2 linked regions of the Aquitalea magnusonii genome follow. The protein of the gene in region 1 interacts with the protein of each later gene in a pairwise test. Links are inferred from orthologs where the notes say so. Each region holds a gene or a part of one and is shown on either strand. Other genes may lie near its edges.

Region 1 (6,185 bases):
CTGGTTTTCACTCAACACACTGAGCACCGCCTCGGCCTGCTTGGGCGCGCTCAACAGCACCAGCTTTTCATTACGCGCCAACGTTTCATGCAGGATGGGTCCCAGTTTGCTGCTGCCCTCTTCCACATAGACGCTGTTAAATGGCAGCGGGCGGCTGCTGCCACCCATGCCCTTCAGGTGAAAACCGCAAGCGCTGAGCAGGAACACCAGGCTGGCCAGTGCCAGTCCGTGCAGGATTCGGTTCATGCCTGTTCTCCGTAACAGGAGCCGGTCAGGCCCAGCCCCGCCCAAGCGGGGAGGATAAGCTGACCGGCAGGATTGGTAGCCCGCCCCGTGCAGGGCGGGCCGGGGTTTACACGACGATGTTCACCAGACGACCCGGCACCACGATGATCTTCTTGGCCGATTTGCCTTCCATGAACTTCTGCACGTTTTCATGGGCCAAGGCGGTGGCTTCAATCACATCCTTGGCCGCATCGGCTGCCACAGTGATGCTGCCACGCAGCTTGCCGGCCACCTGTACCATCATTTCGATTTCGCTCTTCACCAGCGCGGCCTCGTCCACCTTGGGCCAGGCTTGTTGCAGCAGCTCGCTGCCCGGCTGCAACACCGACCAGATGGCATCGGTGATGTGCGGCACGATGGGCGACAGCAGCAGGGTGACGCTTTCCAGCACTTCCTGTGCCACGGCACGGCCGGCGGCATCGCTGCGGTCGGTCTTGTCGTAGGTGTTCAGCAGTTCCATCACTGCGGCAATGGCGGTGTTGAACTGCTGGCGACGGCCATAGTCGTCGGCCACTTTCTGGATGGTGCTGTGCAGCTTGAAGCGCAGTTCCTTCTGGCTGGCATTCAGCTCGCCACCGGCATAAGCGGCCACCACACCGGCGTCGGCATGTTCCTTGGCCAGTTTCCACAGGCGCTTGAGGAAGCGGAAGGCACCTTCCACACCAGCGTCGGACCATTCCAGGCTTTGCTCCGGCGGGGCGGCAAACATCATGAACAGGCGCGCGGTATCGGCACCGTATTTCTCGATGAATTCCTGCGGGTCCACGCCGTTGTTCTTGGACTTGGACATTTTCTCCACGCCGCCCACCACCACCGGCAGGCCATCCACACGATGGGTGGCACCGGTAATCTTGCCCTTGGCGTCACGTTCCAGCACCACGTCTTGCGGGGCGATCCAGTCCTTGCTGCCGTTGGGCAGCTCGCGGTAGAAGGTTTCGCAGATAACCATGCCCTGGGTCAGCAGGCTCTTGAACGGCTCGTCGCTGGATACCAGGCCTTCGTCACGCATCAGCTTGTGGAAGAAACGTGCGTACAACAGGTGCAAGATGGCGTGTTCGATACCACCGACGTATTGGTCCACTTGCAGCCAGTAATCAGCCGCTGCCTTGTCCAGCATGGCGGTGTCGCACTTGGGGCTGGCGTAGCGGGCGTAGTACCAGCTGGATTCCACAAAGGTATCCATGGTGTCGGTTTCGCGCTTGGCGGCACCGCCACACTTGGGGCAACTGGTTTCGTAGAATTCCGGCATTCTGGCCAGCGGCGAACCGGCACCGTCCGGAATCACGTTTTCCGGCAGCACCACCGGCAGGTCTTTTTCCGGCACCGGCACATCGCCGCAAGTCGGGCAATGGATGATGGGAATCGGGCAACCCCAGTAACGCTGACGGGAGATGCCCCAGTCGCGCAGGCGGTACTGGGTTTTCTTCTGACCGGCAGCCTTGGCTTCCAGATCACCGACGATGGCATCAAAGGCCTCGCTGAACGACTTGCCGTCGTACTTGCCGCTGTTGACGGTGCGTACGCTGTCGTCCTTGGCGGCATACCAGTCCTGCCAGTTGCTGGCGTCGAAATCGTTGTCGCCAGCCACCTTGGCATACACTTGCAGCAACGGCAGGCGGTATTTGTTGGCAAATTCGAAGTCGCGCTCGTCATGCGCCGGCACGGCCATCACCGCGCCTTCGCCATAACCCCACAGCACATAGTTGGCTACCCACACCGGCAGCTTGGCACCGGTCAGCGGATGGATGACGAACAGGCCGGTGTCCATGCCCTTCTTTTCCATCTTGGCCACGTCGGCCTCGGCCACGGAGCCTGCCTTGCATTCGGCGATGAAAGCCTGCAAGGCCGGATTATTGGCCGCGGCCTGGGTGGCCAGCGGGTGTTCCGCCGCCACGGCAACGTAAGTTGCGCCCATCAGGGTATCCGGACGGGTGGTGTACACCTTCAGTTCGCCGCCATGGCCGATGCTGTCCTGGTCGTAGGCAAACACCACGTCGGAGCCGTGGCTCTTGCCGATCCAGTTTTTCTGCATGGTCTTGACCTGTTCCGGCCAGCCATCCAGCGTATCCAGGCTGGTAAGCAGTTCGTCGGCATACTTGGTGATGGCGAAGTAGTACATCGGAATTTCGCGCTTTTCCACCACGGCACCAGAGCGCCAGCCACGGCCGTCCACCACTTGCTCGTTGGCCAGTACGGTCTGGTCCACCGGGTCCCAGTTCACCACGCCGTTTTTCTTGTAGATCACGCCTTTTTCAAACAGGCGGGTAAACAGCCACTGCTCCCAGCGGTAGTAGTCCGGCTTGCAGGTGGCCAGCTCGCGCTCCCAGTCCAGGGCAAAGCCCAGGCTGTCCAGCTGCGTCTTCATGTAGTCGATGTTGGCATAGGTCCAGGCCGCCGGAGCGCCACCGTTTTTCATGGCGGCGTTTTCGGCCGGCAGACCGAAGGCGTCCCAGCCCATCGGTTGCAACACGTTAAAGCCTTGCAGGCGCTTGAAGCGGGCCAGTACGTCGGTAATGGTGTAGTTGCGCACATGGCCCATGTGCAGCTTGCCGGACGGATAGGGGAACATCGACAGGGCGTAGTACTTGGGGCGGCTGGCGTCTTCGACGGCCTTGAAGGCGGCAGTGCGCTGCCATTTTTGTTGCGCTGCGGCTTCGACTTCGCGCGGGCTGTAGGTTTCTTGCATGGTGATCTTTGTCTGGAATGGCTTGAAAACAAAAGGGCGGACTGCCCAAGTCCCCGCCTGGCAGGGCAGCTTGGGCAGTCCGTCGCAAATTCAATCGGCCCATTATAGCGGCCAGAGGGCCTTGCCGATAAGAGCCGCACAAAAACAAAAGCTTGGCTGCAGACGGCATCAACGCCATCCCGGCAAGCAGAAAGCCGCGGCAGCGGCAAGCTGCGGGCATGTCAGGGGCCGGTTTGGCGGGTAATGGCCGGCAATGTTTGCATCAATTTACGGCAGCGAGGACTACAGACTCAGTCCACCCGGTGTTTGAAGGACTCTAACTGCTGCATCAGTACGCTCAGAATGCCGTCTTCCCACAGCGAATGGCCAGCCACCTCCACCAGATGGAACGCCGCCTCCGGCCAGTGCTGCGCCAGCTCACAGGCGGTCACCGGCGGACAGACCAGATCGTAACGGCCCTGCACAATAACCGCTGGCAAATGACGAATGCGCTCCACCTGCTGCAACAACTGCCCCTCGGGCAGGAAGATGTGGTTGACGAAATAATGAGCCTCAAGCCGCGCCAGCGACAGGGCAACATACTCGCTGCTGGCGCGGGCGATGGCTTCGGGGCGCTGTCGGATCGCCACGCACGCCGCCTCGTAACGCCCCCAACTGCGGCATGCCGGCAAGTGTACTGCCGGATCCGGGTCACACAGGCGGCGGTAATATGCCTGCAGCAGGTCCTGCCGCTCGTCCTGCGGGATAGGCGCGACAAAACGCTGCCATTCCTCCGGGTAGAACTGGCCCATCCCGTGGAGGAACCAGTCGATTTCACTCTGCCGTCCCAGGAAGATGCCACGCAGGATCAGGCCCTGCACCCGTTGTGGATGCGCCTGGGCATAAGCCAGCGCCAGCGTGCTGCCCCAGGAGCCACCGAACACCAACCAGCGTTCTATGCCCAAATGCACGCGCAGGCGTTCGATATCCGCCACCAGGTGCAAGGTGGTGTTGTCGCGCAGCTCGCCACGCGGCACCGAGCGGCCACTGCCGCGCTGGTCAAACAGCACGGCCCGATAAAAACCCGGATCAAACAACTGGCGGCTGGCTGGCGCACAGCCATCGCCAGGGCCTCCATGCAGGTAGAGTACCGGCTGGCCATCGGGCCGGCCGCATTGCTCCCAGTACATCTGGTGCAGCGCATCCAGCGGCAACATACCGCTGGCGTAGGGCGTAATCGGCGGATAGAGCATCAGCATCCTTGTCAGATTGGCATGGGAGCAAACTGCGGCGGCAGGGCCGGGTTCAGCACAGTTGGCTGGTGATGTAATCCCACTCGGCCTGCGTCACGGGTGTGATCGATAGCCGATTGCCGCGCTTGAGCACCAGCATCTGCTCCAGCGGCGGATGCTGACGCAGCAAGGCGGAGCTCAGCAGCGGGGTCTTGCGCACGAAACGCACATCCACACACTGCCAGCGCGGGGCATCAGGCCTCGAGCGGGCATCGAAATACGGACTGGCCGGATCAAACTGGCTGGAGTCGGCATGCGCCGGCCCCACCACCTCGGCCAGCCCGGCAATGCCTGGCTCGGCACAGCCGGAATGCCAGAACAGTACGCCATCACCCGGCTGCATCTGGTCTCGCATGAAGTTGCGCGCCTGGTAATTACGCACCCCGGTCCACTCGAATGCCCGCTCGGGGGCTGCCATCAGGTCGTCAATCGATGTCTCGTCCGGTTCGGACTTCATCAGCCAATAGCGCATGGGAAATGTCTGTTAATGAATGGAAGCTTGGCTTAACAATTTACGCCATCTTGCGGCGACTGTGCTCGATTATGCTTGGAAGCAGATAAACACCTTGGCCGTCAGGCCCTTGTTCACCGGAGAAAATCATGAAAAGCCTGTTGATTGGCGTCTTGCTGGCCAGTGCATTGAGCGCCTGCGTGGTGGTACCACCACGGGTTGCCTATCGACCAGAAGTCGTTGTCCCGGTGGTTGTCGTCCCGGCCTATGGCTATGGTCACCACTGGGGTCACTAAACCGCCTCCGGCAGCATGCGCACTACCCGGCACAGCCTCCGTCAGGAGGCTTTGGCACCCTGGTCACGGGCAAAACGATGCAGGCCGGATTCGGTCAGCAGATAATCCAGCTGTACATCCCAGGCTTCACGCGGCACCTGCGGCACCCGCTGGCAATCGTAAGCCACGCCCACCAGCAAGGGCTTGCCGTAACGGCGTGACCGCTGCCGGAAGGCCAGGCTGCTGTCGTAAAAGCCACCGCCCTGCCCCATGCGATAGCCGTCTTCATCCACCGCCAGCAATGGCACTAGCAAAACATCCAGTTTTTCTGCCCGCAAGCAGGGGCCATCAAACTCCACGATGCCGTAGCGCGCATGCCGGTACCAGCTTCCACTGGCGGTCAGCCGCGAGAACCACATGCGCCGGCCACGGGCGGGAATCTGCGGCAGCCATACGCTGGCACCACGCTGCAGGGCGGTACTGAGCAGGATTTCCACATCCAGCTCCGAGCCTGCCGCCAGATAGCCACCAATACGCCGTCCACGTTGCAGCAAACGATTGGCATGGCGCGCCACCGCGCGCATGGCCTGTGCGCGGTAGGCAGGCGTCAAGGCCATGCGCTGACGACGCACGGCCTTGCGCAGGGCAATCTTGTCGGTGACGGCAGTGTCGGGAGTGGGCATGGCGCAAGCCTGACAATGAAAAACAAATGAAAACGACCCGGAGCAAGATGCGCCGGGTCGTGGAAGGGAGACCCCCGCGAGTGTCGTTTGGGCATAATTCGCTTGTACCCTGTTTCCAGGGGGGGCCACCTGCCAGCCACTTCGGGCGCATCCGCAAGGGACGCGACACACCTGTGACTCACGCTGGCGGCCAGAAGCGAACGCATTGGTACAAAGGAATTGTTAGCCTTCACGAACACCGCAGGGGATAAGCTGATCTGGGTGTCTGCCAGTTCCTGCCTGAGCGTAAGAAATCAGAACAGGGCTTGCTGGCTTTCGCGTAGCGCCGTATCGGCTGCTTCGCTCATATTGCGTATTTTACGCTGGAACGAGGCCATTTCCAAGCCCTCTCCCACTTTGGTGCGTAACAAATCGTGTGCAATGTTCAGTGCCGCCATGATGGCAATCTTGTCGGCATCCATCACCTTGCCGTGCTGCTGGATCAAATCGACCTTGCCTTGCAGCAGGCGCACCGCCTCCAGCAGGGTTTCACGC
Region 2 (8,400 bases), 750 kb from region 1 along the record:
CATGCTCGTTCTCACTTGCGATATCGGTTTATTGACGCGGGCCACGCAGACTCATGCGGAACAGCATGCCGTCCTTGTCGATCACATGATGCTTGATGGCGGCAAGTACATGCCCCACCACACAGGCTGCCATCAACCAGTTCAGGGTCTCATGCACCACTTTGAGCGTGGCAGCCAGTTGTTCGTCCTGGGCCACCAGGTTCGGCAACTGCACCAGCTTGAACAGCACCACCGGGAAACCATAGGCCGAACTCATCAGCCAGCCGGTAAACGGCACGGCAAACATCAGCAGGTACAGCGCCAAGTGCCCGCCGTGCGCCAGCACCCGCTCAAGGCCGTTCATGTGCGACGGCAATGCCGGCGGGCGCTTGAGCACACGCACCAGCAGGCGTACCACCACCAGTGCCAGCACGGTGATGCCAGCCCATTTATGCCAAGCGATGTATTTGAACTTTGCCGGCGATAGCGGCATGTCCGAGACCACCAGCCCCCAGATGAAAGTGCCAATGATCAGTCCGGCAATCAGCCAGTGCAATACGATGGCGGGGACGGCATAACGTTCATTCAATTTCATGTTTCTTCTGCTCCAAAACCTGGTTAAAGGCTGCACGCAAACGCGCCAGTTGCTGACAGAGCACCTCCATATCGGCTGGATCCAGCAAGTCGAACGCGGTTTTCATATAGGCAATATGCGCCGGGAAAACCTGCTGGAACAAAGCGTCACCCTGTGGTGTCAACGCCACCATCACGCTGCGGCGATCCAGCTCCTGTGCACAGCGACTGACCATTCCCTTTTCGATCAACCGGTCTATCACCCCGGTCAGCGTACCCTTGGTGATCAGCGTTTTCTCCGACAGCTCTTTGCAGCTCATGCCTGGGGTATTGCCCAGTGTCGCCACAACATCAAATTGTGGCGGCGTGAGATCCATCTGGCGGATATGAAAAGCGGACAATTGCTCAAAGGCCTGGAAAGTCCGGGCTAACTCGCGAATGACCGACAGGGACAGCTCCTTTTTTGCATGACTCATTACGTCAACCTTTTGTTCGAACAAGTATAGTTCGCGTTAGAACAATATGGCAAGTCATACGAGAACAGTTCTCGTATTCACCAACAAAAAGTCCACAAGTCTGCCATGACACAGGAGGAAACGCAGTTGACTCGCACAAACGAAAATAATTCCTGCTATCTGTCAGGAAACGTGAATTGACGCTATTCTGAACACTATCCATCTCCCCATAACAGGACCTTCGCGTCTTCAATCCGGTTGCCCACCATGAATATCCTGCAGGATCGCTTTGGCCGCAGCATCGACTATCTCCGTCTGTCGGTGACGGACCGTTGCGACCTGCGCTGCAGCTACTGCATCCCCAAGGGCTTCAAGGACTTCGAAGAACCGGAAAACTGGCTGACCTTCGATGAAATCGAACGGGTGGTTGCCGCCTTTGCCCGGCTGGGAACCCGCCGGGTCCGCCTGACCGGCGGCGAACCCTTGCTGCGTCGCAACCTGCCCCAACTGGCCGCCAGACTCTCGGCCCTGCCCGGCCTTGAGGACCTTTCACTCAGCACCAACGCCACCCAGTTGGCACGGCACGCCGTCGCACTGCAGGCCGCCGGGGTAAAACGGGTGAATGTCAGCCTGGATTCCCTGCGCCGCGAGTGCGTCAACAGCATTACCGGTCGCGACAGTCTGCCGCAAGTCATGGCCGGCCTGCAGGCCGCACGCGCTGCTGGGCTGGCACCCATCAAGATCAATATGGTGGCCATGAAAGATGTCAATGAGACCGACATTGAAACCATGGTGGCTTTCTGCATTGAAAACGGCTTCATCCTGCGCCTGATCGAAGCCATGCCCATGGGTGAGAGCGGCCGCAATACCGGCTTTCTGGATTTACAGCCCGTACTGGAACAATTACGCCAGCGCTTTGGTCTGTTGCCACAGCACAGTGAACTGGGCGGTGGCCCGGCACGCTACTGGCGCAGTGTGGATGGCAGCTTCACACTGGGACTGATCACGCCGATCTCACAGCATTTCTGTGCCAGCTGCAACCGTGTCCGCCTGTCCGTGGACGGCACGCTGTACATGTGTCTGGGCCAGGAGGAGCGTTTTGAACTGCGCCCCTTGTTACGGGCCGGCATCAGTGATGAGCAACTGGAAATGGCAATCCGCAGCGCCATCGAACTCAAGCCGGAACGACACGAATTTCGCGAGAAACCGGGCAAACTCATCCGTATCATGTCGATGACAGGCGGCTAATGCGCTCAAATGCAGCGACTTTGCGCCAGCGATAGCCTGCAACAGCCCGCTTTCGTTATACTATTGGCAAATTATTCGCCTTAACGCGGACGGCCTAATGAGCGAATTGCAGATCGGTGTACTGATATTGGGCGTGGCAGTGATCGCCCTGGTGTTCGGGTTCAATGTTTTTCAAGAGTGGCGCTTTCGCAAGAAAACCAGTCAGGCTTTCGCACGCCCTCATGACGACGTATTGCTGAACGTACCCAAAAACAATGTGCGGGATGGTGCGCGCCATGACCGGATGGAGCCTGTGCTGGCAGACAGCACCCATGTGCCCGCCGGCTACGACGATGAGCCATTCGAGCCGGAAATTCCGGAAGACACCACGCTGACCATGCCGCCTCCGGTTGAGCGCCCGGCACCAATCCCGGAGCCCATGCCCCTGCCACCGCGCGAGGATGAGGACAGCAATCCGTTCGAATCCGCCGATCACCAGGCCCTGGTCGCCGCCCTGCTTGATCCCTCGCTGGACTTCATCGCCGAGGTGGTTTTCCACGAGCCGCACGAACTGGCCGCCATGCCGCGCTTTAATGTCGGCAAGCGCACCCACATCATTGGTCGCACCGAAAAAGGCTTGTGGAAACCGGCAGAAGCCGTACCGGGAACGCGCTACAAACAGATTAACATCGGCATGCAGATGGTGGACCGCAGCGGTTCGGTCACCGAGCAGGAACTGGCCGGTTTCTGCCAGCAGGTGTCGCACTTTGCTGAAGAACACGATGCTGCGGTCAGCTTTCCGCAGCGCCAGCAAAAACTGGTGGCAGCCCGTGAGCTGGACCGGTTCTGCGCCGATGTGGACGTGCTGATCGGCATCAATGTGGTGCCGCGTGTTGCCGTAGAAGGCACCCGTCTGCGCAGCTTCGTCGAGGCCGGCGGCCTGCAACTGGAGCCGGATGGTGCCTTCCATTATCTGGCAGACTCTGGCAATACCCTGTATTCGCTGATGGCCGCCGACCAGATGCCCTTTACCTTCCACACCCTGCTGGACAAGTCCTTCCCGGCGCTGACGCTATTGTTCGATGTGCCGCGCGTGGCCGGTGGCGTGGAGGTGTTCGACCGCGCCGTCCTGTTTGCCAAGCAACTGGCGGTGGAATTTGACGCCCAACTGGTGGATGACAACCGTCGCGTGCTGTCCGATGTGGGACTGTCGCGCATCCGCGACCAGTTGGTGCATATTTACAGCAGCATGGATGACCGGGGCATTGCCCCCGGCAGTGTTGCCGCACTCAGGCTGTTTGCCTGACACTCGCTGCACACAGGCCGGCACATGCCGGCCTTTTTCTGTTTGAGATCATCTGATGAGCACCCACGACCTTGCCTCCCGCGCCAGCCAGCTACGCCAGTTGCTAAACCGCTACGGACACGAATACTACGTGCTGGATACCCCCAGCGTACCGGATGCCGAATACGACAGGCTGTTCCGTGAATTACAGCAACTGGAAGAACAATATCCGCAACTGAAAACCCCGGACTCCCCCACCTTGCGGGTAGGCGGCAAACCCCTGCCGGAATTCAGCCAGCTCACCCACCGTGTCCCGATGCTATCGCTGGGCAATGCCTTCTCCGACATGCAGGTGGATGACTTTGACTTGCGCCATGCGGAATTGATCCAGTTTGACGAGCGTATCCGCCGCGAACTGGACGAAGCCGACATCGCCTATGCCACAGAACCCAAATTCGATGGCCTAGCTATCAGCCTGCTGTACCGCGATGGCGTGCTGGAGCAGGCGGCGACCCGCGGTGATGGCATTACCGGCGAGAACGTGACGGACAACATCCGCACCATCCATGCCATCCCGCTGAGCCTGACGCTGGCCAATCCGCCTGCCGTGCTGGAAGTGCGTGGCGAGGTCCTGATGCTCAAGAGCGATTTTGAACGCCTGAATGCCGAGCAAGTGGCGCGCGGCGACAAAACCTTCGCCAACCCGCGCAATGCCGCCGCCGGCAGCCTGCGCCAGCTTGATTCACGCATTACCGCACAGCGCCGGCTGTCTTTTTACGCCTACGCCATCGCACAGGTGGAAGGAGCAAGCTGGCCTGCCACGCATGCTGCGGAGATGGAATGGCTGCAACAATTGGGCTTCCCGGTCGTGGAAGCAGACTTGCGCCCGGTAGTGCAAGGGGCCAGCGGACTTGCCAGCTATTACGAAACCGTGCTGCAACGGCGTCCAGGACTCCCCTTCGAAATCGATGGCGTGGTTTACAAAGTCAACAATCGCGCTCTGCAGCAAGAGCTGGGCTTTGTCTCGCGCGCCCCGCGTTGGGCCATCGCCCACAAATTCCCCGCAGAAGAAGCGCTGACGCTGGTGGAAGCCATCGAAGAACAAGTAGGCCGCACCGGTGCCATCACCCCGGTGGCCCGCCTGCAGCCTGTATTTGTCGGTGGCGTCACCGTCACCAATGCCACCTTGCACAATGAAGATGAAGTACGCCGCAAGGATGTGCGTGTTGGCGACACCGTCATCGTGCGCCGTGCCGGCGATGTGATCCCGGAAGTGGTGTCCGTGGTACTGGAGCGGCGTCCCATGCAGCCAGCCGCAGGTGGCGATCTGTTCAGCCAGGGCGAAGAAGCACAATACCCAGCCTATCGCTTGCCCACACACTGCCCGGTTTGTGGCAGCCATGTGGTGCGGGAAGAAGGGGAAGCCATTGCCCGCTGCTCAGGCGGCTTATCCTGTCGCGCCCAGCGCAGCCAGGCCATCCAGCACTTTGCTGGCCGTCGCATGATGGATATCGACGGACTGGGTGAGCGTTACATCGACAAGCTGGTGGAGTATGGCTATGTACACAGCGTGGCCGATTTGTACCGGCTGACGCTGCATGATCTGCAAGAGATGAAACGCCGTGCCGATGAAGACGATGGCGTCACGCCGGAAACAGTCAAGAATGGCAAGATCGCCAGCAAATGGGCAGAAAACCTGCTGGTCGGCATTGCCGCCAGCCGTACCCCGCCGCTGGCACGGCTGCTGTTTGCGCTGGGCATCCGCCATGTCGGCGAATCCACCGCCAAAACGCTGGCCGACTGGCTGGGCTCGCTGGCGCTGATCCGGCGCGCCCCGGCGGCGCTGTTTGCCGCCCTGCCGGACATTGGTGCCGTGGTAGCCCAGTCGCTGGCAGATTTCTTTGTCGAAGAGAACAACGCCGCGGCACTGGATGCCTTGTTGCAGTATGTGAGCCCGGCAGACGAGCATGCACCCTCAGCCAAACTGGCCGAGCGGCTGGAACCCGCGGTCCTGCTGGCGCGGCTGAACATCCCGCGCCTGACCGAGGTACGCAGCCAGCAACTGGCCGCACAAGTCAGCGGGCTGGAGCAACTGGCGCGCATGGAGCGCCGCCAGTTGCTGCTGTTGCAACTGCCCGCAGAAGTGGTAAACGCACTGGCCGACTGGCTGGATGTCCCGACCCAGCGCAGTGGCCTGCAAGCACTATCTGCCTTGCGCGACCAGATTCTGGCGCAATTGCCATCCGAGACGGCAGCCGCCCATCCGCTGTTCGATGGCAAAACCTTCGTCCTCACCGGCACCCTGCCCACGCTGTCACGCGATGCAGCCAAGGCGCTGATTGAGGCGGCGGGGGGCAAGGTGGCGGGCAGCGTATCGAAAAAGACCCACTTTGTGGTGGCTGGTGCCGAAGCAGGCAGCAAGCTGGCCAAGGCCGAGGAGCTGGGCATTGCCATTCTGGATGAAGCCGGCCTGCAAGCCATGTTGCAGCAAACCGCGGACTGAAAGGGACATCATGCGCGAAACGGCATTCGACCGCGGCAACCGCCTGGCGGCTGCAGACCAGCAAGAACAGGCCATTACCGCCTTCAGCGAATGCCTGCAGCACAATCCACAGGACTGGCAAGCATTGTTCAACCGTGGCACGGCCCGGATGCGACTGAAACAATACCCGCAGGCACTGGAAGATTATCTGGCGGCAGCCGCGCTCAATCCCTCGTCCAGCAATATCAAATGCAACCTGGCCGTGCTGTTGAAAGAGCTGGGCGAACTGACGCTGGCAGAGAACCTGCTGCTGGAAGTATTGCAGGCCGAGCCACAGCATGCCGAGGCCTGGAGCAATCTGGGCGTAGTGCTGCAATACGCGCTGCGCTATGACGATGCCGTGGTCTGCCACCAGAATGCCCTGCAACTGGCCGGCCCCAGTGGCGGACGGCTGAACAATCTGGGCAATGCCCTGAGCTGCGCCTTGCGGCTGGATGAGGCGGTCAGTGCGTATCGGCAGGGCCTGGAACTTCAGCCAGACGATGCTTACCTGGCTTTCAACCTGTCGGTCGCCTTGTTGTTGCAGGGCGAGTATCGCGCCGCCTGGCCGCTGTACGAACAGCGCTGGCGCACCATCATGCAGCCGCGCTACCGCGAACATGCCTGGCAAGGCCAAGTGCTGGGTGAGCAGCACTTGCTGGTGTGGGCCGAACAAGGACTGGGCGATACCCTGCAAATGGCACGCTTCCTGCCCGTGTTGCGCCAGCAGCACCCAGACGCCCGCATCACCCTGGCCTGCCAGACGGCCTGCCTGCGCTTGTTCGGGCAGTTGGAAGGCATTGACCTGGTGCCGCTGGAAGATGCCCCGCCATCCCACGACTGGCAGATTCCGCTGATGTCCTTGCCGCTACGGCTGGATGTCACCCTGGACACCTTGTCCGACCAACCCTATCTGCGTGCCGATTCCACACTGTGTGCCGCGCAGGAGCAATGCTTGCCAGCCAGACAGGCCGGCCGCCTGCGGGTGGGCATTGTCTGGGAAACCGGTAGTTGGGGCGTGGGCATTGCCGACCATGGCCGCCAGAACAAATCCATTCCGCTCGACGCGTTTCTGCCCTTGTTGGACAATCAAGCCGCCGATTTTGTCTCCCTGCAGTTGGGTGCATTGCCTGCAGCACTGCAAGGCAGGGTATACACTCCGGCAATTGGTGATTTTGCCGATACTGCCGCCATCGTGAATCAGCTGGATCTGGTCGTCAGCGTAGACACCTCGGTGGTGCATCTTGCCGGCGCGCTGGGCAAGCCGGTGTGGGTATTGATGCGGGCGGAAAGCGCCCCTTTTTTCATGGCCAGCGGCGAAACCTCGCCCTGGTACGCCGGCATGCGCATCTGGCGCCAGGAAACCCCAGGTAACTGGCCGCCACTGATTGACAGCGTGGCAAAAACGCTGCGTCAGTTGCCACGGGATTGAGTTGTTGTTTGGAGAGGCGCGCAAGTCAGGATAGAATGCGCGCCAGTCAGAAATATTTTCAATTGAAGACTTTTTACGACGATGAAAAAAATCAGCAAAGCTGTATTCCCGGTTGCCGGACTTGGCACTCGTTTTTTGCCGGCCACCAAGGCCAGTCCGAAAGAAATGCTGCCCGTCGTGGATAAGCCGCTGATTCAGTACGCAGTGGAAGAAGCCATTGCCGCCGGCATCACCGAGCTGATTTTCATCACTGGCCGTAACAAGCGCTCAATCGAAGACCATTTCGACAAAGCCTACGAGCTGGAAACCGAACTGGAAAACAAGAACAAGCAGAAACTGCTGGACACCGTCCGCGGCATCATTCCGCCATCGGTCAGCTGCATCTACATCCGCCAGACTGAAGCACTGGGCCTGGGGCATGCGGTACTGTGCGCCCGCCCCGTGGTCGGAGATGAGCCCTTTGCCGTGATTCTGGCCGATGACCTGATTGATGGTGAACCGGGTGCGATGGAGCAGATGGTCAGCTTGTTCGACACCACCCACAGCTCCATCCTGGGGGTGGAAACCGTGGCACGGGAAGAAACCAGCTCTTATGGCATTGTTGAAGTAAACAAAGATAGCCATGGCCAGCAGCGCGTGGTCAGCATCGTGGAAAAGCCGCACCCGGACCTAGCCCCATCCAACCTGGCCGTGGTGGGTCGCTACATCCTGACGCCACGCATCTTCGATAAATTGCTGAATACCACGCCGGGGGCCGGTGGAGAAATCCAACTGACCGACGGCATTGCCGCGCTGCTCAAGGAAGAAGCCGTACTGGCACTGCCCTTCAAAGGCACCCGTTACGACTGCGGCTCCAAGCTGGGCTATCTTAAAGCTACGGTCAGCTACGGTTTGAAGCACCACGAAGTAGCCGAAGAATTTTCAGCCT

The links. The genes of interacting proteins can lie anywhere in the genome.
Region 2: the proteins of leuS (region 1) and ligA interact in binary tests that used the Escherichia coli proteins (3 or more experiments, as listed by UniProt). The link is inferred for Aquitalea magnusonii from one-to-one orthologs.

The regions. Positions count from the first base shown.
Region 1 is NZ_AP018823.1:4,072,351-4,078,535, forward strand. The notes cover bases 153-3,311. They hold leuS (leucine--tRNA ligase), read right to left. Parts: upstream 2,972-3,311; coding sequence 353-2,971; downstream 153-352. Other genes in these bases: lptE (LPS assembly lipoprotein LptE), read right to left, coding at 153-246; pip (prolyl aminopeptidase), read right to left, coding at 3,262-3,311. Outside these bases: more of lptE, read right to left, coding at 1-152; more of pip, read right to left, coding at 3,312-4,203; DLM_RS19075 (EVE domain-containing protein), read right to left, coding at 4,256-4,714; DLM_RS23440 (hypothetical protein), read left to right, coding at 4,843-4,989; DLM_RS19080 (5-formyltetrahydrofolate cyclo-ligase), read right to left, coding at 5,031-5,651; DLM_RS19085 (cell division protein ZapA), read right to left, coding at 5,945-6,185.
Region 2 is NZ_AP018823.1:4,818,163-4,826,562, reverse strand. Bases 3,251-6,308 are described here. They hold ligA (NAD-dependent DNA ligase LigA), read left to right. Parts: upstream 3,251-3,595; coding sequence 3,596-6,022; downstream 6,023-6,308. Other genes in these bases: DLM_RS22760 (tetratricopeptide repeat protein), read left to right, coding at 6,033-6,308; DLM_RS22770 (cell division protein ZipA C-terminal FtsZ-binding domain-containing protein), read left to right, coding at 3,251-3,540. Outside these bases: DLM_RS22790 (YceI family protein), read right to left, coding at 1-3; DLM_RS22785 (cytochrome b), read right to left, coding at 29-574; DLM_RS22780 (MarR family winged helix-turn-helix transcriptional regulator), read right to left, coding at 561-1,028; GTP 3',8-cyclase MoaA, read left to right, coding at 1,281-2,255; more of DLM_RS22770, read left to right, coding at 2,353-3,250; more of DLM_RS22760, read left to right, coding at 6,309-7,472; UTP--glucose-1-phosphate uridylyltransferase GalU, read left to right, coding at 7,554-8,400. UniProt on the Escherichia coli protein: DNA ligase that catalyzes the formation of phosphodiester linkages between 5'-phosphoryl and 3'-hydroxyl groups in double-stranded DNA using NAD as a coenzyme and as the energy source for the reaction.